Regions from separate parts of the Sphingomonas bisphenolicum genome, predicted to be linked through region 1. Evidence: predicted binding sites of a transcription regulator. Region 1 holds the regulator's gene; each other region holds the start of a gene.

Region 1 (7,536 bases):
AAAACTATTTTCTTTGCTTTAATATCAATAATTTATGAATTTTACGCAAGACTGTCATAAAAGCGTAATCGAAAATCGTCGCAGATTGAAGATGATTCGAATCATCGACATCATACAATCGCTCGCACGCGGCGGACGCCGCTTGCCCATCATCGCGGGCATCCGCCACAGCGACTCCTGTCGGACGATGCGGAATGCGCATCGCATATGCCATGACGATCGTGGAAAGGTCCGGAGGCTTCTGTTGCCCGGCGCCTCCGGGGGCCGCTGAATTCCCTTCTGTTGCCCGGTGGGTTCAACCGCGCTATTTTAGAGTAACGTCAGGCCGTGAGGCCCTCAGTTACGCTGCAATGGCGAGTGCTTCGTTATCGTTGGCACTTGTGAGTTTTGCACAGTTTAACGGCTTACACGGGCCGGGTAAAAATATCGCCTTTGAACACACGTCGATCCTAGTTCGGCCCCGTCAGGAAACCCCAAAGCGTTAAGCCATCGGGCCTTCTGGTGGAACCGCCGGGTACTGCCCCCGGGTCCGCTGCATCTATTATACGACACAATTTATCACCATAGCCGGGCGAACCCGGCGCGACCCATATGGCCCCACGCGACGGGTTTTTCAAGTCATGGACTTGCGGGATGCGGCCGGGACGATACATCGGCCCCATGTGCATCATGGCCATGGCCTGGGCGGCGCATCCGCGCTGGCGCCTCATCCTGATCGGCAATCGCGATGAATATCATGCGCGCCCCGCCGCCCCGCTCGCCCGCTGGGGCGACCGCAAGGGCCTGATCGCCGGGCGCGACCTGCAATCGGGCGGCACATGGCTTGGCGTATCGGAAGCGGGCCGGACCGCGATCGTCACCAATTTGCGCGGCTATGGCGGCCCGCAGCCGGACCGCGCCTCCCGCGGCGCGCTCGTGACGGACCTGCTGGCGGGCGACGGCGCCTATGTCGATGTCGCACAGGCGCGGCTGGAGGATTTCAACCCGTTCAACCTGATTCTGGTCGAAGCCGATCGCGCCGATTTTCTCACCAATCGTCCGCAACCGCTGCGCACGCGGCTGACGCCGGGCCTGTACGGCCTGTCCAACGGCGCGCTCGACGCGCCATGGCCCAAGACGCTGGCGCTCAAAACCGCCCTGCTCGGTTGGCTGACCGAAGATGCCGATGACCCGGCCGCCCTGTTCGAGGCACTGCGCCGGAAAAACCTGCCCGACGCCGGCATCGCCCCCGCCACGCCCTCAGACGCTCCCGACGAAGCCGCCGCCTCCCCCATCTTCATCCGCAACCCGCTCTATGGCACGCGCTGCAGCACCGTCATCGCCGTCGATCGCGACGGTCGGGGCCAGATCGTGGAACGCCGCTTCGACCGCGACGGCGGCGATACGGGCGAAACCCGGCTCGGCTTCCGCTGGTGATGGCTAACCGTCCCTCCCCACTTCCCCCCGCCCTCATCCCGCGCTAAGGTTCTGCCCATGATCCTCGTCATCGACAATTATGACAGCTTCACCTGGAACCTGGTCCATTATCTGATGGAACTGGGCGCGCAGGTGGAGGTCGTCCGCAACGACGCCATTTCGGCGGGCCAGGCCCTGTCCAGCGGCGCAAAGGCATTCCTGCTTTCGCCCGGTCCCTGCACCCCCAATGAAGCAGGCGTCAGCCTGGACCTCGTCGCGGCCTGCGCCGACGCGGGCGCGCCGCTGCTGGGCGTGTGCCTGGGTCACCAGTCGATCGGCCAGCATTTCGGCGGCAAGGTGGTGCGCGGCGGGCTGATGCACGGCAAGACCTCGCCCGTCACCCATGACGGCACCGGCCTGTTCGCAGGTCTGCCCTCGCCCTTCACCGCGACCCGCTATCACTCGCTGATCGTGGAGGATATTCCCGACAGCCTGGTGGTGAACGCGACCAGCGAAGACGGATCGGTCATGGGCTTCCGCCACGCGACCCTGCCGATCCATTCGGTGCAGTTCCATCCCGAAAGCATCGCCACCGAACATGGCCATGACATGCTGGCCAATTTCATGGAGATTGCAGGCATCCCTGTGCGTCAGCGCGAAGCGGCCTGACCCCTTCCTATCGGCGGCGATCGGTTTATCATAGGCGGATCGCTTTTCGAATGTTGCCATAATAGGAAACGCAATTTCAAAATCTGCGGGAAAAGTGCGAAGCTAGGCACGCACGCCCTCTCGACTCCGCGCCCTCCCGCCGACTAAGGCAGGGGCGATGACACGCCTGCCCGATCCTTCCCTACCGCTCGCACCCGACGCCGCAGCCCAGGCCTTCGACCTGCTGTTCGACGCCGACCTTCCCGAAGCGGACATTGCCGCCTTCCTCGTCACCATGGCGCGCCGGGGCGAAAGCGCGGTGGAGATCGCCGCCGCCGCCCGCGCCATGCGGGCGCGCATGATAACGGTCGGCGCGCCCGACGGCGCGATCGACGTCTGCGGCACCGGCGGCGACGGCCATCATACGCTGAACGTCTCCACAGCCGTCTCGCTCGTTGTCGCGGCGGCGGGCGTGCCCGTCGCCAAACATGGCAACCGCGCCGCCTCTTCCAAGGCTGGCGCGGCCGATACGCTGGAGGCGCTGGGCCTCGACCTCGATCGGGCCGCCGCCACCGCCGAAGCGACGCTGGCCGATCTCGGCATCTGCTTCCTCTTCGCCCAGAATTATCATCCCGCGCTCAAGCGGCTCGGCCCGATCCGCAAGGCGATCGGCGAACGCACCATCTTCAACCTGATGGGGCCGCTCGCCAATCCGGCCAGGGTTCGACGCCAGCTCATCGGCATCGCTCGGCCGGCCTATGTCCCCATCTATGCGCAGGCGCTTGCCGACCTGGGCGTCGATCATGCCATGATCATCTCCGGCGACGAAGGACTGGATGAACTCTCGCTCGCCAGCGGCAACGACATGGCGGAAGTGAAGGGCCATGACCTCGTCGCCATGCACCGCCTGACCGCCGCCGAACTGGGCCTTTCCACCCAGCCGGTCGAGGCGATCCGTGGCGGCGATGCCGCCCATAACGCCGCTGCGCTCCGTGCCCTGCTGCAAGGCGAACCGGGCGCCTATCGCGACGCCGTGCTGCTCAACGCGGCCGCGGCGCTTGTCGTCGCCGACGCCGTCCCCGATCTGCGCGAAGGCGTGGAGGAGGCCGCCGAAACCATCGACCGCGGCCTTGCCAACGCGCTCCTCAATTGCTGGATTGCCTATACATGACCAACAAGCTGATCGAAATCTGCGATTTCAAACGTGAAGACGTCGCCCGCCGCCGGGCCGCGACCAGCGTGTCGGCGCTCCACGCCCGCGCCAGCGAGCAGACGCCCCCGCGCGGCTTCCGCCAGGCGCTGGACAATGCCGCCCGCACGGGTTTCGGCCTGATCGCGGAAGTGAAGAAGGCCAGTCCCTCCAAAGGGCTGATCCGCGCCGATTTCGATCCGCCCGCCCATGCGCGGGCCTATGCGGCCGGTGGCGCCGCCTGCCTCTCCGTCCTGACCGACGAACCCTATTTTCAGGGTCATGACGATTATCTGATGGCCGCCCGATCGGCCTGCGCGGTGCCGGTGTTGCGCAAGGATTTCCTGGTCGATCCCTGGCAGGTGCTGGAAAGCCGGTCGCTCGGCGCCGACGCGATCCTCATCATCGTCGCCGCGCTGGACGATGGCCAGATGCAGGAAATAGAAGACGCCGCCCTGGGCCTCGGCATGGACGCCCTGATCGAGGTGCATGACGAAGCCGAACTGGAACGCGCACTGAAGCTCCGCTCGCGCCTGATCGGCGTGAACAATCGCGACCTGCGCGATTTCAGCGTCGATTTCGCTCGCACCTATGAACTGGTGGGCAAGGCGCCCGAAGGCTGCACCTTTGTCGCAGAAAGCGGCCTGACCGGCCATGCCGATCTCGTCGCCATGGCCGATCATGGCGTGCGCTGCTTCCTGGTCGGTGAAACGCTGATGCGCCAGGCCGATGTCGAGGCGGCGACGCACAATCTGCTGACGGGCGCATGACCGGACTCACCCATCTGGACGACGACGGCGCGGCCCGGATGGTCGATGTCGGGGCCAAGGCGGTCACGGCACGCGAGGCCATAGCCTCCGGCCGGATCGACATGAGCGTGACGGCAGCCAGAGCCATCGCCGACGGCCTGGTGAAAAAGGGCGACGTGCTCGCCGTGGCGCGCGTGGCGGGCATCATGGCCGCCAAGCGCACCGCCGACCTTATCCCGCTCTGCCACCCGATCGCGCTGAGCGCCGTGACAGTCGATTTCTCCCTTGACGACAGCGGCGTCACCGTGACCGCCACCGCCCGCACAGCCGGCCAAACCGGCGTGGAGATGGAGGCGCTGACCGCGGCCTCCGTCGCGCTGCTTACCGTCTACGACATGGCCAAGGCGCTGGATAAGTCCATGATAATCGGCGGCGTCTGCCTGATCGCCAAGACCGGCGGCAAATCCGGCGACTGGCGGCGCACGCCATGAGTCTGCTGCCGGTGGCCCAAGCGCAGGCGCGCCTGTTCGCGCTCGCCCCGCGACTGGCGACCGAAACCGTGCCGATAACCGCCGCCGTCGGCCGCTGGCTGGCGCAGGATCTGGCGGCGCTGCGCAACCAGCCCTGGACCGACCTTTCGGCGATGGACGGCTATGCCGTGCGCGCGGCGGAGGCGCCCGGTCCCTGGCGCGTCACCGGCGAAAGCGCAGCCGGAACGGCTAACCTTCCGCTCTTGCCGCCCGGCGAGGCCAGCCGCATCTTCACCGGCGCACCGCTGCCGCCCGGTGCCGACGCCATATTGATCCAGGAAAATGCGGCCCGCGACGGCGATCGGCTGACCGCCAGCGCCGATCCGCTGCCCGCCGGCCGCCATGTCCGTAGCGCCGCCTCCGACTTCGCGCAGGACGCCCTGTTGCTGGAGGCAGGCAGCCGCCTCGGTCCGGCGCAGATCGCGCTGGCGGTGCTGGGCGGTCATGGCGCCGTGCCGGTGGGTGAGCGGCCGACGGTCGCTTTGCTCTCCACCGGCAATGAACTGGTGCCGCCCGGCGCCCCGACGCCGCCGGGTTTCCTGCCTTCCTCCAACGCGCCGATGCTTGCCGCCCTGCTCGCCGCCCTGCCCTGCGACGTCATCGACCTCGGCATCGTACCGGACGATCTCGACGCCATGGCGTCCGCGCTCGATCGGGCGCGGACGGCGGACATCATTGTCTCGACCGGGGGCGCCTCCGTCGGCGACCATGATCTGGTGCGGCCCGCCTTCATCAAGGCGGGCGGTGCGCTCGATTTCTGGAAGATCAAAATGCGGCCGGGCAAACCGCTGATGGCCGGTCGCATCGGCGATACGCTGTTCCTGGGCCTTCCGGGCAATCCCGTTTCGGCTTTCGTCACGGCGACGCTGTTCCTGCTCCCGCTGGTCCGGCATCTGGGCGGCGCGCGCGATCCGTTTCCGCCCATGAGCGACGCGCCACTCGCCTCTCCTCTCCCGGCCACCGGCGATCGCGACGATTATCTCCGCGCATGGCGCGGGCAGGACGGCATCGTGTCGGTGACGTCGCAGGACAGCGCCGCCACCGCCGCCATGGCGAAAGCCGACTGCCTGATCCTGCGCCCGGCCGGATCGCCACCGGCCGCACCGGGCGATCGGGTGGTGATCCTGCCGCTGCCCTGACATGTTCGGTGCTTGACTAACCTTCATCTGTTTCCTATGCGTTCCTCATACGTTCCACGGAGGACCGCGATGTTGACGCCCAAGCAGCAGGAATTGCTGAGCTTCATTCAGACCCGATTGGACGAAGGCGGCGTTTCGCCCTCGTTCGAGGAAATGAAGGACGCGCTGGACCTGCGGTCCAAGTCCGGCATCCACCGGCTTATCAATGCCCTGGAGGAGCGCGGGTTCATCCGCCGCCTGCCCAATCGCGCCCGTGCGCTGGAAGTGCTGAAGCTGCCCGACGCGATGCATCGTGCGCCGGTGCCCGCGCCAGTCGTTGCGCTCAAACCCAAGGTCGCGGCGCCTGTTCCGATCGCCGCCAATGACGTGATCGAAATCCCGATGCACGGCCGGATCGCGGCCGGCGTGCCGATCGAGGCGATGGAGGGGCAGACCATGCTCTCCGTGCCGGCCGCGCTGTTGGGTGCGGGCGACCATTATGCGCTGGAAGTGTCGGGCGATTCGATGATGGAGGCGGGCATTCTCGACGGTGACTTCGCCCTGATCCAGCGCACCGACGTCGCGCGCGAAGGCCAGATCGTCGTGGCGTTGATCGACGAAGCGGAAGCCACGCTCAAATATTTCCGCCGCGAAGGCAGCCGCGTCCGGCTCGATCCGGCCAATTCCGCTTATGAACCGCAGATTTACGACCCGCGGCAGGTCCGCATCCAGGGCAAGCTGGCAGGGCTGCTGCGCCGCTATAATTGAGATTTGGGTCGTCCTGATCCACGGGGTGGGCGAACGATCCAGGGATGTGCGTCGCCGACTCGATGGACGGTGTGAACTTCGCCCTTCGCCAGGGTGATGGACAGGCCGCCGGTCCGTGCCAGCAACCGGCGGTCGATCTTCATCCAGCGCGGATGGCACCAGCGCGGTAGCCCCCGATCGCTGACGACGATGTCCGCCGCGGCGCAATCGCGGGCGAAGTCGGACCGTTCGATCAGCACTGTGCTGCGGGTGAAGAGCAGCCGCCAGCTACGGCCATTGCCGTCCTTCACGCCGACAGCGCACAGATCGCGCGAACAGCGTGCGTCCGGCAAATCCGCGATCGCCGCCAGTTCGCCGTCATAACCTGCACTTTCCGACAGCACGTCCCGCACATAATCCCCCGCCCGATCGCGCAATATCGCCATGCCCTTTCCCGTCCGCACGGCGACATGCCGCCCGTCGCCGGTAATCAGGATATCGGGCGGCGCGGCGGTAAAGGTGACCGCCACGCCGATCAGCACCGGCGCAAGTCCCAGCCATCGCCACCCCGTCCGCCACAACAGGCACCAGAGCAGCCCGACGACCGTGATACCGAATAGCCCCATGCCCATCGTCGGCGCCAGCAATGTCGCCATCGGACTGGCCGCCACGCCATGGGCCAGTAACAGCAACAGGTTCAGCGCCTGCTGCGTCAACCACCAGAAAGGCGCGCCCAAGCCCGCGACATCCAGCACGAGCGCCAGCGCCTCCAGCGGCATGACGACGAAGGTGGTGAGCGGAATCGCGATCAGATTGGCGAAGGCGCCGAGCAGCCCCGCCTTGTGAAAATGGAACAGCGCGATCGGCATCAGCACCAGTTCGACAGCGATGCCAGTCGCCAGCGTAACCGCCAGGCCGCGTGCAATCCGACGAAACGCACCCTCGTCTCGCGCGGCGGCAAAGGTTCGGAAACGGGGATGCTCGGCCAGCGCCACCAGCGCCGTCACAGCTGCGAAGCTCATCTGAAAGCTCGGCCCGACCAGTGCTTCGGGCCACAGAAATAACACCACCAGCGCGCCGGTCGCCACCAGACGCAAGGTCACCGCGTCCCGCCCCATGGCCAGCCCGCCCAGCACCAGCAGGGCGGCGACGCAGGACCG
Region 2 (7,536 bases), 1.4 Mb from region 1:
CGATATCCACGGGTCGGCCGTTGCGGCGCAGTTCCACGGTGATGTTGGGGCGTTCCGGGCCGGTGATGCCGACGGGGTCGCCCTGGCGCACGCTGTCGCCGACCTGTGCCGTGACGCGGTGGAGGCCGGTGATGAGGGTGGTCCAGCCCTGGCCATGGTCGATGATGAGGATCTGGCCATAATCGCGATAGGGGCCGGCGAAGGCGATGCGGCCGGCGGTGGGCGCGATCGCCTGCGCACCCGGCTGGGTCACCAAAGTCAGCCCGCGCGATCGCACGCCCCCGTCATTGACCTCGCCCATGCCGGTGACGAGCTGGCCGATCACCGGCAGGCGATAGGGCGGCGGGCCGCCGGCGGACGCATCGCGCTCCGGGGCGGGGGCGCCGGTCTGATCGGGGCGGGCGGGGCGAAGCAGCGGGCCGGACAGGGCAGCCAGCCGCTCGCGCAGGTCGCCGGCCTGTTCCAGCCGGTCCATCAGGTCGACGATGTCGCGCGCCCGTTCGCCCAGCGCGAGCGCCCGCTCGCTCTCCATGCCGGCATTGGCGCCATAGTCGCGGGCGGCGATGCGTTTTTGCGTTTCGAGGGCGGCGAGCGCGGTCTGCCGGTCCTTGCGGTCGGCCTGCGCCTTGCCCAGCGCATCGGCCGCCTGCTGCGCGGTGGCGCGCAGGGCGCGGCTCTTGTCCAGTTCCTGCCGCAGGCCGGCCGTGCGCTGCTCGATCACCGGCAGCACCTGTCCCAGCACCGCGCGCATATGGACCGCGTCGCCGACCGATCCGGGCTGGACCAGCGCCAGCGCCAGCGGACGGCGGGCCATCATCTGGAGCGCGGCCGTCAGGCGGACGACGGGTTCCTGCCTGGCGGCGAGACGCGCGGCCTGCGCGCGCTGCATCCGGGCGATGATGGCGATCCGGGCCTGCGCCGCCTGAATGTCGGCCTCCGCCTGCTGGATGCGGGCGGCGAGCGCGGCGGCGCGGCGGCGCGCCTGTTCGGCCTCGTCGCGGGCCAGCCCGGCCTGCTGTTCCAGCCGGGCGGAGCGGTCGCGGGCCTCGTCCGACTGGCGGCGGGCGTTTTTGAGCGCCTGCTGCTCCTGCGCCAGCGTCGTGCCGGCGGTGCCGGACAGGATGATCGCGCGGTCGTCTGCGGCGGGCAGGCGCGTGGCGGCCAGGGCCATCAGGCCCGCCATTATGCTTGCGATGAGGAGATTGCGCTTCACCCGATGCCCCGACCCGTATCGTTCCTGACTAGGCATAAGCGCAGGGCGTGTCGAGCATGGTCGAAAGGGCGGCTAACCCTCGCGGTGATAGGGGTGGCCCGCAAGGATCGAGCAGGCGCGCCACAATTGTTCAGCCAGCATCGCGCGGGCCATCATATGCGGCCAGGTCATGGCGCCGAAGGCGATCAGCAGGTCGGCATTGGCTCGTTCCGCATCGTCGAATCCGTCCGCCGCGCCGATCAGGAATCGACATTCGCGCGTGCCCGCGTCGCGCCAGCCCTCGATCCGGCGGGCGAAATCGAGCGAGCCGAGCTGCTTGCCCTTTTCGTCCAGCATGACCGTGACGGTGCCGGGTGCGACCGGGGGCAGCTTGCCGCCGCGGTCGGGCATTTCGGTGATTTTGTGCGGCATGGTCAGCCGCTTGACGTAGCGGTCGACCAGATCGGCTTCGGGCGAGCGCCCGATCTTGCCGCGCGCGATGATGTGGAGGAGCACACCCTACTCCGTTCGTGTTGAGTAGAGGCGAAGCCCCATATCGAAGCACCCGCGCAATCCTTCGATACGCCGCTTCGACTTCGCTCAGCGGCTACTCAGGACGAACGGAATGCAGAGGTCAGGCGTTGCCCGCGACCGGCGCGTCGACGAAGCCCCACATCCGTTCCAGATTGTAGAAGCTGCGCACTTCCGGCTTGAACAGATGGACGATCACGTCGCCAGCGTCGATCAGCACCCAGTCGGCGACCGGAAGTCCCTCGACCCGCGCGGAGCGGCCCGTTTCCTTCTTGATCTTCTCGGCCAGATGCTGGGCGATCGCGGCGACCTGACGCGACGAACGGCCGCTGGCGATCACCATATAATCGGCGATGCTGCTCTTGCCTTCCAGCGGGATGGAGATGGTTTCCTGGGCCTGGTCGTCGTCGAGAGACTGCATGACGAGGGCGTGCAGGGCGGCCACGGATTGCGCGCCGAGCGCGGTATCGTTGGCAGAGGCGAGGTTAGACAATGAAACTCCAATCTAGATGACGTACCGACGCGTGAGCGGATCGCGCACACACGTTGCTTCATATTCGCGATGCCAGAGGGGGTCCGCCTGCCGCAGCAGGGTCGCCGATCTTGGATCAGGGCGAAAGCGCAATAGCACGAGCGCCGGTGGTCTCCAATTCGTCCAGTCTGCACTCTGGCGCGCGGACCGGACGAAGCGCCGCAGCCAGCTCATGGCCACAGAGCCACGGGCGGCGTCATCATAGCCCGGACGGGCGATAACAGCAATGGGCATTTGCCGGGCGATGCCGCGCCAGTCGCGCCATCGGCCGAATTGGGCCAGATTATCCGCGCCCATCAGCCAGATGAAGCGGTTTTTGGGGTAGCGGCGGGTGAGCGCGCGCAGCGTGTCGATCGTGTAGCGGGTGCGCAGATGCCGCTCGATCGCGGTCGCGCGAATCGGGGCGCGGCGAGCGACGATGCGGGCGTGGGCGAGGCGGGCCGGGAGCGGGGCCATGCCTTTGGCGGGCTTGAGCGGATTGCCGGGGGATACCAGCCACCAGATTTCGTCCAGGTCCAGCGCGTCCTTCGCGAAGAGCGAGATGGCGCGGTGCCCGCCATGGGCCGGGTTGAAGGAGCCGCCAAGCAGGCCGATGCGTGTCATGCCCCCGCCATGCCAGCCTGAAGGCGGGGCGGCAATGGGGCCTATCGGCCGGGCGGCGTCAGCGGCCCCCGAAAGCCGGTTTCCGGGTCCGCCGATAGGGAATCTTGTCCAGTTTCGCCATCAGATCGGCAAAGGGATGATCCTGTCTGGACGGGGGCGCGCGCGACGTCGTTACGTCTGGCGCTTTGTCTTCGCGCCGCCGCAATGGACGGCGCAGGGTGATGGCTTTCCACATGGCACTCTCCGACCCGCGACTCTGTCAAATCCTGTGATTTGTTGCCGCTCATGAAGAAGAGACGCGGTCAGGCCATGCTTGTTCCTGTTTTAATGCATTCCGCCGCCGGCAAGGCTCGCGCCTCGTCGGTCTGGGCGTCGCGGGCCAGCACGTCGAGCGGCTCCATCGCCTCGATCTCCTTGCCGCCGGTTTCGATGTCGAGGTCGCGGAACTTGCGGCCGGTGGACAGGACGCGGCTTTCGAAGCTGCCGATGAAGCTGTTGTAGTTCGAGACGGCGCTATTGAGGCCGGAGCCGAGGCGCTTCAGGTGGGTCGCGGCGACGGCCAGGCGCTCATACAGCTCCTTGCCGAGCTGGCCGACCTGCTGCGCCTGTTCCTGCATCTTGGCCTGGCGCCAATGACCCGCCAGCGTGCGGGCGAGGGGGAGGAAGGTGGCGGGACCGCAGATGATGACGCGATTCTTGGCCGCGCGTTCCCACAGGTCCATGTCCGCTTCCAGCGCGGCGGTGACGAAATTGTCGCCGGGGACATACATGATGACGAAGTCGGGGGCCTTGTCGAACTGCTCCCAATAGGCCTTGCGCCCCAGCGCGTCGGCATGGGTGCGCATGGCGCGGGCATGGTCGAGCATATGGGCGTCGCGCAGCGCCGGATCGACCTGGTCGACGGCGTTGAGATAGGCGACCAGCGAGCATTTGACATCGACCACCATCTGCTGGTCGCCGGGCAGATTGATGACGAAGTCGGGCCGCATCCGGGTTTCAGAGCCATTGGCTTCGACCGCGACCGATACTTCTTCCCTGAAATCGACGAAGGGAGAGAGACCGGCGGTCTCGATGAGGTTCTTGAACTGCTGTTCGCCCCAGCGGCCCCGGGTCTTGGGCGCGGCGCGCAGCGCGTTGACCAGCTTGGCGGTTTCCTCGCGCACCTGGCCCTGGCCCAGATGCACCTGCTGCACCGCCTCGCGCAGTTCGGCATAGCTGCCGACCCGGTCCTTTTCGACGCGGGCGAGGCCCTCCTCATAGCGTTTGAGCGTGGTTTCGACCGGATTGAGCAGGGTCTTGAGCTGGGCCTCGCTCTTCTCGTTCGCTTGGGCGAAACGCTGGTCGGCGCGGGTCAGGAACTGGGTCTGGGCGGATTCGAGCAACTTGCCGCCGATTTCGCTGAACTGGGCGGAGAGCTGTTCCTTGGCGTCCCGGAGCGCAGCGATCTGCTGCTCGAAGGCCTGGGTGCGGGCCTGTGTATCGGACTTCAATCCGGCCAGTTCGCGCAGCGCGGCTTCGCGTTCGGCCTGGATGGACTCGATACGCTGGGCGGCGGCGGCCTGCAGGGCTTCGAGCCGCTGGTCGGCGGCCAGTTGGGCGGTTTCGAGCCGGGCGATGTGGGTCGCGGACTGATGGACGCGCTCCTGCTCCACCGCCAGTTCGGCGATGGCGCCGTTGCGCTGGCTGGTGGCGAGGTCCAGCTTGTCACGCAGTTCCGCCTTCTCGGCGGCCAGCGGGGCAAGCGCCTTGTCCTTGAGCAGCCAGCCGACCGCAAGGCCGATCAGCAGGGCGACGAGAATGAAGAGGGCGGCCAGGCTGTCCATGATAATCCTTGTTTGGAACGAAACGGGAACCTAGCGGGCCGGGACGGACGCTGCAAGTGTGAGACGGCGAGTGCGACAGTAGAAACGCCATGTCGAATTTAGATAGTTAGCTAACTATTGAAAATTCAGGCCGCCTGCGCGCTTGGCGCCGCGAAGCGGGCGCGATAGTCGCCGGGCGACAGGCCGACGAGGCGATGAAACAGCTTGCGGAAGGCGGCGGCGTCTTCATAACCGACGCTCCAGGCGATCTGGTCGATCGTGCGCTTCGTAAACTCCAGATGTTCGCGCGCCTTTGCGACGCGCAGATGCTGGACATATTCGATCGGCGTCATGGCGGTCGCCGCCTTGAAACGGCGCTGGAAGGTGCGTTCCTCCATACCGACCTGCGCCGCCATGTCGCCGACGCTGACGGCTTTGGCTTCCCGCGCGGCGAGCCAGTGCTGCGCCTTCAAAATCGGTTCGTCGCCATGGGTCATGCGCGGCATGAAGCGCGCAAAATGCTTCTGTTCGCGCCCGGCGCTGTCGATCAGCAGGAATTTGGCGGTGTCGAGCATCACCGTCGGGCCGAGCAGGCGGTCGACCAGCCGCAGGCCGAGGTCGGTCCAGGCCATCAGGCCGCCCGCGGTGATGATGTCGCCATCGTCGATCACGATGCGGTCGCAGTCCAGCTTCACATCGGGGAAGCGGGCGCGAAACGAATCGGCGAACCACCAGTGCGTCGTCGCCGCGCGGCCACTGAGGAGGCCGGTCGCCGCAAGCAGGAAGGCGCCGCCGCAATTGGAGGCGAGGGTCGCGCCGGCGGCGTGGCGATCGAGCAGCCAGCGGGCATAGGGTGCGGCCTCAACGGCATCGGGTATGCCGGTCAAGCGTCCGGGGACGAGCCAGATGTCGGGCGTACCGGCCAGGGCTTCATGCGTATCATGCACGCGGGCGCATCCGCCGTCAGCCTGCATGTGCCAATGGCTGACGCGCAAGGCGGGGCCGCCATGCTGCTGTGAAAATTGTCCGGCGATGGCGATCAGGTCGGTCATGCCATGGACCATCGCCTGCTGGCAGTCGCGGTAGAGGAGAATCCCGATTTCTGCCCTGGGGGGCTGCATCGCGTCCATGAGTGCCGCCTTTGTCGGAATCGGCCCGCTTAATGTCGGGACCGCCAATCCCGATCCTCGTCCAACTTCCCTAATTCTGCAAGCACAGGGCGTGAGAACGCTCTTCTAAGACAGAGAAGGGATTTCATCATGAGCAATTTCGTCACCACCAAGGACGGCACCCGCATCTTCCACAAGGACTGGGGGCCGCGCGACGGCCAGCCGATCGTCTTTTCCCATGGCTGGCCGCTGAGCGCCGACGCCTGGGACGCGCAGATGGTCTATTTCGCCGATCGGGGCTTTCGCACCATCGCCCATGACCGCCGCAGCCATGGCCGGTCGGATCAGGTCTGGGCGAACAACAATATGGACCAATATGCCGACGATCTGGCCGAACTGATCGAGGCGCTGGATCTGCATGAGGTCATACTGGTCGGCCATTCGACCGGGGGAGGCGAAGTCACCCGCTATGTCGGGCGCCATGGCACGGCGCGAGTCGCCAAACTGGCGCTGATCGGCGCGGTGCCGCCGCTGATGCTGAAGACCGAAGCCAATCCGGGCGGGCTGCCGATCGAGATATTCGACGGCATCCGCAAGGGGACGTTCGACAATCGCAGCCAGTTTTTCCAGGATCTGACCATCCCCTTTTACGGCTATAATCGGAAAGGCGCGGTGATTTCCGACGGCATCCGTGACGATTTCGTGCGGCAGGGGATGATGGGCGGACTGAAGGGCCAGCTCGACAGCATCCGCGCCTTTTCCGAAAGCGATTTCCATGCCGACCTGGCGAAGGTCGATGTGCCGACTTTGGTGCTGCACGGCGACGACGACCAGATCGTGCCGATCGGTGCGGCCGCCCTCTCCACCGTCAAGATCGTTACGCAAGCGGTGCTAAAAGTGTATGAGGGGGCCGATCATGGATTGACGGTCACGCATCAGGATCGGTTCAACGCCGACCTGCTCGATTTCATCAACGGCTGACATGTCCGACACCGTTCGGTTCGAGCGTGTCGAGAACCGTTTCTCGACGTCGCGCGAACCGAACGGGATGGACTCAAAGGAGACTTCCCATGACCAACGAAACCATTCTCATCACCGGCGCGTCGGACGGCATCGGCGCGGTCTATGCCGATCGCTTCGCCAAGCGCGGCGCGAACCTGATCCTCGTCGCGCGACGGGTGGGGAAGCTGGAGGCGCTGGCCGCCAGCCTGCGCGCCCAGACCGGCGTCGACGTCGAAGTGATCGCCGCCGATCTCGCCAAGGCCGACGACCTCGCCCGGATCGAAGCGCGGCTGCGGGACGATGACGCCGTCACCGGGCTGGTGAACAATGCCGGGATTGCGGGCGAACAGAGCTTCGTCGAGACGGACCCGGCCTATCTGACCGGGATGATCGACCTCAACATATTGGCGGTGACGCGGCTGTCGCGCGCGATCGCGCCGCGGCTGGCGGCCAACGGGGCAGGGACGCTGATCAACATCACGTCGGTCACGGCGCTGATGCCCGACGGCTTCACGGCGGTCTATCCCGCGACCAAGGCCTATGTGCTGGCCTTTACAGAAGCGTTGCAGGTCGAACTGGGGGCCAAGGGGGTGAAGGTGCAGGCGGTGTTGCCCGGGATCACCCGGACGGCGATCTGGACCGCCGAACAGATCGCGGGAATCCCGGCCGAGATGGTGATGGATGTCGAGGTGATGGATGTCGAGGTGATGGTCGACGCCGCGCTGGCCGGGTTGGACATGGGCGAGCCGATCACCATCCCGGCGC
Region 3 (7,536 bases), 1.7 Mb from region 1:
TTAACGGCGCGGGCACCCGGACGAAGCCCTCTGACGGCGCCCTGCTAGAAAAACTCGTCCAGCATCAGGTGGAATTGCAACTTGGCACGGTCTAGGTCATGCGCGCCATATTGGTCGAGGAACCGGCGCTGAAGCGGTGCATCGAACTCCCCTAGGCAGTTCCATAGGATGGCGATATCCTGGTAGCGATCAGCAATCCCGACCCGGCCGACGTCAATGCATCCAACCACAGCTCCATCGGCCATCAGCAGGTTATCGAGCGAGAAGTCGCCGTGCGTTACGACCGGGTCGGGCGCAAACGGCAGGAGGCCGTTCATGGCGTCCCATACCGCCTGCGCCGTCCAGCCCGCTCGCTCGTCGTCAAAATCATCTTCGTCCACCAGACCCGCGTCCAGGCGATCCCGCGCCTTGGCAAGCCGATATGCATGATCGCTATCGAAGGGGCATGCGCTGGTCGGAACAGCATGCAGCCGGCGCATGAACGCGGCAAGCGCATCGACGATGGCGATGGATTTGTGCGGATCATCCGTCAGGCACTGGTAAGCGGTCTGCCCCGTGAGCGCCGTCATCACCAACCATGATTCGTCGGGCGTGCTGGCAGAATACATGATGCGCGGCACCGGCATATGGGTCGCGAGCCAGCGGAGCCTGACCGTCTCATCCAATATATCGGCCGCCACGTCGCCCCCGCCATATTTCAGGAACAGGTCGGGCCGATCTGCCCGTTGGAGACGATAGACCGATCCCCCCGATTCCCCGGTGGTGTCACGACACCATCGATAGCCTGACAATAGGGCCGCAAGACTTTCAGGCATGGCTAGGGGTGCGGGCGTTTCCTCCAGCATCATGTCGGCTCCCTGTCGATATACCCGGCTCGGACCGCGTTTGATAACGGCTGGACAAACAAGAGGAAAGAGGCGGCAGGAGAGACCTGATGCGCTGTGGGCGTCAGGCGTCCTCGCGCGTTACCGTAATCGACTGGGCGTTCATCATCGCGCCGCCGAAGACGGTCATGAAGGCGATGTCGGTGGCGTCGCGGCCGACGGCAATGCGCACCATCGTCTCGACCGGCGCAAGGCCCGTCGAATCGACGATGTGCCAGGCGCCGTCGAGCCAGACTTCCACCACCGCGTGGAAGTCCGGCGGGTCGAGGCCGAGCGCATAGACCGACACGAGCCGCGCGGGAATGTCACGCGATCGGATCAACGCGGCGGTGAGATGGGCGAAGTCGCGGCAGACGCCCTGTTGCGCGACGAAGGTATCGGCCGCGGTGGTCGTGATGTCGGAACTGCCCGGCACATAGACGAGATTGTCATGCACCCAATCGACCAGGGCCTGCACCAGTGCGCCGCCCTGTAGGTCCGGGAAATGGCTGCTGACGAAGCTGCCGAACCGATCGGCCTCGCAATAGCGGCTGGGCCAGATGAACGGCAGCACCTCTTCGGGCAGGCTGGGCAGCGGACTTTTCGCGAGGCTGGCGATATCGACCGGCGCCCGATCGACATCCACGGTGGCGCGGTAGGTGCTGAGCATCCGGCCGGTGCTGGTGCGGGTCCAGGTGCGGCGGCCGATGCCGCTGCCGCCCACCTTGTTGGTCAACGGCCCGGCATTGTCGATGATATGCGACTGGGTGACGACCCGCTGGTCGGGCAGCGCCGCCGCCTCGACCGCTAGCAGTACGTCGGTCGGTTCGGCGAAGTCATAGTCGAGGATCGCTTCGATGGCGACGCGCATGGGATGGGTTCCAGTGTGAGAGGGGACGGGTCGAATCGGCGCGCCTGACCCAGCATCGGGAGGCTGCAAGGGGTTAGCAAGGGGCCATAGGCGGCGGCCGGATGGATAGCCGGAAGGAGGCGGGCTTGGTGGGTCTGTATGGTGGCGGGCATGGGCTGAAAAGCCTGCCCACGCTTTATGTTCCGCCGGGTCTGCGGTGACGCGGACGAAGGCCGATCGATATTCAGCCCGGCAGCCTGCACAGGCGATTTCCCGCGCCGCCGCTGCCCAGATAAGTTTAATATGCAGGACTCCGGGTCACGAAAACCAGCATGTTCCACGCGTCATCGCCCGAATATCGATCGGCCTGTGGCAGGACATCAGGCGATCAGAAACGGCAAGAATGCAGACAGCGACTGCACGAAGGGATCGGAGGGTCCGCGGCGGACGATCGCGGGCGTTTTGCCGGCTCAACTACGCATATTTCCCGCTTATCCTGTTCTTTCGCTACGCTACCCCGATCCTGTCGGAAAGTCGGCGCCCGCCCTTCCTACGTTCGGTACACGGTAAAAGGCCCGTCGCGCGGGGACGCGACGGGCCTTTTCAGAGCGTGATGCGCAAGGCGGGCGAGAGCCGATGAACCGCCCCCCGGCTGATCCGGCCGGGGGCTGTTTCAGGGCTTATTCGCCATCATCCTCCGCATCGGGTCCGGTGATCATCTTTTCTGCGACTTCTTCGGTCTTCCCGCGGATCGCCTTTTCCAGCTTGTCCGCCAGTTCGGGATGTTCCTTGAGAAAAGTCTTGGAATTTTCACGTCCCTGACCGATGCGGATCGAGTCGTAGGAAAACCAGGCGCCCGACTTCTCGACGATCCCGGCCTTGACGCCGAGGTCGAGAATTTCGCCGATCTTCGAGATGCCTTCGCCATACATGATGTCGAATTCGACCTGCTTGAAGGGCGGGGCGACCTTGTTCTTGACCACCTTCACGCGGGTCGCGTTGCCGACGATATCGTCGCGATCCTTGATCTGGCCGGTGCGACGGATGTCGAGGCGGACCGACGCATAGAATTTGAGCGCATTGCCGCCGGTCGTGGTTTCCGGGTTACCGTACATCACGCCGATCTTCATGCGCACCTGGTTGATGAAGATCACCATGCATTTGGACCGCGAGATCGAGCCGGTGAGCTTGCGCAGCGCCTGGGACATGAGGCGCGCCTGCAGGCCGACATGGCTGTCGCCCATCTCGCCCTCGATTTCCGCACGGGGAACCAGCGCCGCGACGGAGTCGATCACCAATATGTCGATCGCATTGGAGCGCACCAGCGTATCGACGATTTCCAGCGCCTGTTCGCCGGTATCCGGCTGCGACACGATCAGTTCGTCGATATCGACGCCCAGTTTCTTGGCATAGCCCGGATCGAGCGCATGTTCCGCATCCACAAAGGCCGCGGTGCCGCCCGCCTTCTGCGCTTCGGCGATGGCGTGGAGCGCCAGCGTGGTCTTGCCCGAGCTTTCCGGGCCGTAAATCTCGATGATGCGCCCCTTGGGCAGGCCGCCGATACCGAGCGCGATGTCGAGGCCGAGCGAGCCGGTCGAAATCGCCTCGATCTCCAGCTTCTCGCGGCTGCCCAGCTTCATAGCCGAGCCCTTGCCGAAGGCGCGGTCGATCTGCGCGAGCGCCGCGTCCAATGCTTTCTGTCTGTCCATTGTCCCGTTCTTCTTGGAATCGATGAGGGAGAGCATTGCGGTCATCGGCCAGTCCTCTGTCAAGCGGAACGCAAAGGTTCCGTGCGCTGGACGATGATGTATCCCGTTTGTTCTTCAAGAACAAGAGGGGAACGGAAATTTCCTATCCCGCTCTCGAAAGGCCTTCACTCGGCCAATATCTTGCCCAGGGCGCGCTCGACCGCGCCGATGGTGAAGGGCTTGGCGAGCGTCGGCCGATCGGCATGGCCCGATGGCAGGTCGTCGGCCATGCCGCCGGTCGCGAAGATGAAAGGCACGCCCCGTTCGGCCAGGATATCGGCCACGGGCCAGCTTTTTTCGCCCTGGAGATTGCAGTCGACCAGCGCCGCGTCGAACCCGCCCTCGCGCGCATGGGCGCAGGCTTCGTCGACCGATGCCGCCACGGCGTGGAGCCGGTAACCCAAAGCGTCGAGATAATCCTCCAACATCATGCCGATCATCGCTTCATCCTCGACGATCAATATGCTTTTGGCGTCCGACATGCTGTGCGATCCTCGCTAATCCAGCCGACTCGCTAACCGATCACCGCCGACTTGCCCAGCATATTCACCTTGACCGAGATTGTGCTTTTCACCCAGAGCCGCCCAATGTCCGGCGCTATGCAAATGGCTTCCAAAATCGTCGCTCCATCGACAAAGCCGGTCATGCTTGACTTGTTGGAAAATGTTGCTGATATGTTCTCACCGCGATAACAACTCGGGGTGAGACAATGGAGATGGAATCGGAGACCTATCGGCTCGGATTTTCCACCTGGTTGCGAACTGGCCGCTGGCCGATTGCTGCACAGCGCGATGACGTTGAACTGAAGTTCAACCCCTATCACGATCCACGGAACGGACAATTTACCTTCGCACCGGGCGGGCCACGTTCGCTCAATAGGGTGATCGTCTCGCATGGACGGCAACACGCCCTGCGAAACGCGCGTCCAGCATTGACGAATACTGCATCGACGGGGAAAGGCTTGACGGTCAGCAATGCGGCCGGACGTCAGGCGACATTGCAGGATGCCCTGTATCGGCCGGGCGAGCATAGCGCTTCCATAATAGCAGCATCTCGCGCTCCCAGAGCCTCACGCGGCAGCAATGCCAGCGCCTTCCACGATCCCATGACGTTGCAGCAGGCGGTTCCCAATCTTGAGGGTCGGCCGGGAGGCGCAATCATAGCGTTGGCTGACACTCTTCTCGATATCACCGGCCCAGCACAAGAATTGACCGCCCAAATGACGCGGGACTGGTCAAATCAGTTGATCAATCAGGTCCGGGCTCTCGATCCTGAATATCGTTTCGATAGCCTGGGTTTCCCGCAGACCTTGGAAGGCCAGATCAACCAGTTGAACACACTCCGCTTTGATCGGGCCGTAGCCTTTCTGCGCATGAGACAAGAAGTGAGGCCGCTGCAAGTAGAGATTTTGCGATTCATACAGCAACGAGTCGATAGGGCTTATGCAGATGGCATCAAGTTGCTACGCGCTGGTAAATTAACCATTCGACTGTCAGAACGGGAAGCTCTCGGCAATTTCATTGATCGAAGAGTACGGTTCGATCTGCGCAAGCAGTTCAGTCGGTATGGTATTGAATCGGCCGGAAAAGGGCCCGTACGCGTAAATAGAAGAGAAAATGACACTTCAGGAAGCGAACTGACCTTCCGGTTGCCGGATGCACGCATCGGAGACATTGCCTATGATGTGACTTTAACGCAAAAAACCTTGAAAAATGCACAAGTAAGAGGTTTTTTCAATACAGATTTCAAGCCCAGTCATGTTATTATCATTCGCCCTCGTCAGGTCGGATTAAATAGTAGCTATGTTATAACACGATCGGAGACAAAAAATGATTGAATATTTTGTTAGCTCTTATCGTAAAACCAATCCCTATATTCCAGATTCACTTAGCGAAATTTATGATATGCTGGGATCTATGATCTTAGGTGCCCCCACCTTTATCGACGCAACCGGGGTTTTCCACGATCAAAACATCGACACCGAATTTCATGCGCTGACCGAGGGGTTCGGGAAAGTGCGCAAGAAACTCGGCGACGACCGCTATGCCCAACTGATCGCACTCGCCGCGCGGGCGAAGACCCTGTTCGCCGACGACCCCAACGATGACAACGGAAAGACCGATGAGGGCCGGGCTTTATTGTTCGAGATCGAAAAGCTGATCCAGGCAACACGATCGCGCCGCGTGGCTGCGAAGCGGAAGGACGATGACGGCGACGTTTCCGGCGACTGATCCAGAGGTCGCGTCGTCAGTCCCTCGATCACTTGGCCGTCGGCCGCATCGCCAGCGCGTCGCGCGCGGCCTCCGCCAGCTGGCTGACCGAGAAGGGCTTGGGCAGGAAGGCGACATGGGCGATGTCGATCGATTTGCGCAGCTGTTCCTCGGCATAGCCCGACATGAACAGCACCGGCAGGTCGGGATAGGCGCGGCGGGCCTGGGCGACCATAGCGGGGCCATCCATATTGGGCATGACGACGTCGGAGATGAGGAGGTCGATCTTCTCCGGGCCGCCCAGCACCTCCAGACCCTGTTCGCCGTCATTGGCGGTCAGCACCTTATAGCCCTGCCGCGTCAGCGCCCGTTCGGCGACGGCGCGGACCATATCCTCATCCTCCACCAGCAGCACGGTGCCGGTGCCCCAGGTTTCGGGCCGCGGCGCGGGCGCCTTCACCGGGGCCGGCTGTTCGGCGTCGGCGCCGGCATAGACCGGCAGGTAGATGACGAAGCTCGCGCCGCGGCCCAGTTCGGATTCGGCGAAGATATAGCCGCCCGACTGTTTGACGATGCCGTAGACGGTGGAGAGGCCAAGGCCCGTGCCCTTGCCCAGTTCCTTGGTGGTGAAAAAGGGTTCGAAAATCTTCGCGAGGATGTCCGGCGGGATGCCGAGCCCGGTGTCCGACACGCGCAGCGCGGTATAGTCGCCCACCGGCAAAATCTGCTGGCGCATTTCGCGCACCTTGATCGCGGGGACGGCATAGGTCTGGATATTGACGGTGCCGCCTTCGGGCATGGCGTCGCGGGCGTTGACCGCCAGATTGACGATCACCTGTTCCAACTGGCCCGGATCTGCGCGGATCGCGCCCAGATTGCGGCCGTGGGTCACGTCCAGCTTCACATTTTCGCCGAGCAGGCGCTTCAGCAGATTGGAGACGTCGGCGACGATGTCGGGGAGTTGCAATATCTGCGGGCGCAAGGTCTGTTGGCGCGAGAAGGCGAGCAGCTGGCGGGTCAGGCCCGCGGCGCGATTGCTGTTCGACTTCACCTGCTGGATATCGTCATAATCGCTGTCGCCCGGCGTATGGCGCATCAGCATCAGGTCGCAATGGCCGATGATCGCGGTCAGGATATTGTTGAAATCATGCGCGACGCCGCCGGCGAGCTGGCCGATCGCCTGCATCTTGGTCGCCTGCGCGACCTGGCGCTTGAGCTTGGATTCCTCGCTATTGTCCTTGAGGCTGAGCAGCACCGCCGCTTCGCCCAGGCCGCGCACGCCGGCCAGGCTGAGCGCGATCGGATCGTCGGGCGTGTCGCGCATCCGCACCGCGATGTCGCCCGACATTTGCGGGCCGACGGCGAAGCGGCGCACCGCGTCGGCGACCGCCGCCTGATCCTCCCGCACGACGAGGTCGCCGGGATAGCTGGGCTTGTCGCCGGACTTGAGGCCCGCGACCCGCGCGAAGGCGTTGTTGACGAACAGGACGCGCCCGTCCCGGTCGGCCATGGCGAGGCCGAAGGGCAGCAGCGACAGCAGGGTTTCGATATAGGAGAGCGCGGAGGTGCCGCCACCGCCCGCCGGTTCGTCGATCAGCAGCAGCAGCAGCATCGGCCCGTCCTGCATCGACGCCTGCGATCCGTTGGGCTGGGCGGCGCGCTTCAAGGGTACCTGGAGCAGGCGCAGCGGCAGGCCGCCCTGCTCCTCGCGCGCCAGAAACAGTCGCCCCTTGTCATCCACCCGCATATGGGCGGCGAAGTCGCGGCCGCCGATATTGGCGTCGATCCGCCCGGCGGCGCGCAGCAGGAAGGCGCCATTGGCGGCGCGGATGCGCCCCTCCCCGCCGATCAGCACCGCCATGATG

Evidence for each region. The regulator LexA, encoded in region 1, represses DNA repair genes until DNA is damaged. The targets are predictions, from matches to a motif close to GTTCCNCNCTTGTTCT.
Region 2: a site for LexA is predicted at 4,696-4,711, ahead of rmuC (DNA recombination protein RmuC). Genes of this name have one in related genera too.
Region 3: a site for LexA is predicted at 3,540-3,555, ahead of recA (recombinase RecA). Genes of this name have one in related genera too.

Annotation. Positions count from the first base shown of each region.
Region 1 covers NZ_AP018817.1:2,361,189-2,368,724, reverse strand. The annotation lists RNA gene ssrA (transfer-messenger RNA) at 269-621, opposite strand; gene SBA_RS11685 (NRDE family protein) at 661-1,416, shown strand; gene SBA_RS11680 (anthranilate synthase component II) at 1,474-2,064, shown strand; gene trpD (anthranilate phosphoribosyltransferase) at 2,222-3,214, shown strand; gene trpC (indole-3-glycerol phosphate synthase TrpC) at 3,211-4,002, shown strand; gene moaC (cyclic pyranopterin monophosphate synthase MoaC) at 3,999-4,472, shown strand; gene SBA_RS11660 (molybdopterin molybdotransferase MoeA) at 4,469-5,650, shown strand; gene lexA (transcriptional repressor LexA) at 5,720-6,397, shown strand; partial or broken gene SBA_RS11650 (ComEC/Rec2 family competence protein) at 6,388-7,536, opposite strand, start outside.
Region 2 covers NZ_AP018817.1:964,359-971,894, forward strand. The annotation lists gene SBA_RS04725 (murein hydrolase activator EnvC family protein) at 1-1,183, opposite strand, end outside; gene SBA_RS04730 (23S rRNA (pseudouridine(1915)-N(3))-methyltransferase RlmH) at 1,286-1,708, opposite strand; gene rsfS (ribosome silencing factor) at 1,827-2,144, opposite strand; gene SBA_RS04740 (nicotinate-nucleotide adenylyltransferase) at 2,229-2,858, opposite strand; gene rmuC (DNA recombination protein RmuC) at 3,161-4,681, opposite strand; gene SBA_RS04750 (GlxA family transcriptional regulator) at 4,807-5,790, opposite strand; gene SBA_RS04755 (alpha/beta fold hydrolase) at 5,920-6,750, shown strand; gene SBA_RS04760 (SDR family NAD(P)-dependent oxidoreductase) at 6,840-7,536, shown strand, end outside.
Region 3 covers NZ_AP018817.1:379,358-386,893, forward strand. The annotation lists gene SBA_RS01815 (APH(3')-I family aminoglycoside O-phosphotransferase) at 45-848, opposite strand; gene SBA_RS01820 (transglutaminase-like domain-containing protein) at 949-1,734, opposite strand; gene recA (recombinase RecA) at 2,394-3,467, opposite strand; gene SBA_RS01830 (response regulator) at 3,587-3,943, opposite strand; gene SBA_RS01835 (hypothetical protein) at 3,976-4,107, opposite strand; gene SBA_RS01840 (hypothetical protein) at 4,177-5,298, shown strand; gene SBA_RS01845 (hypothetical protein) at 5,291-5,692, shown strand; gene SBA_RS01850 (hybrid sensor histidine kinase/response regulator) at 5,721-7,536, opposite strand, start outside.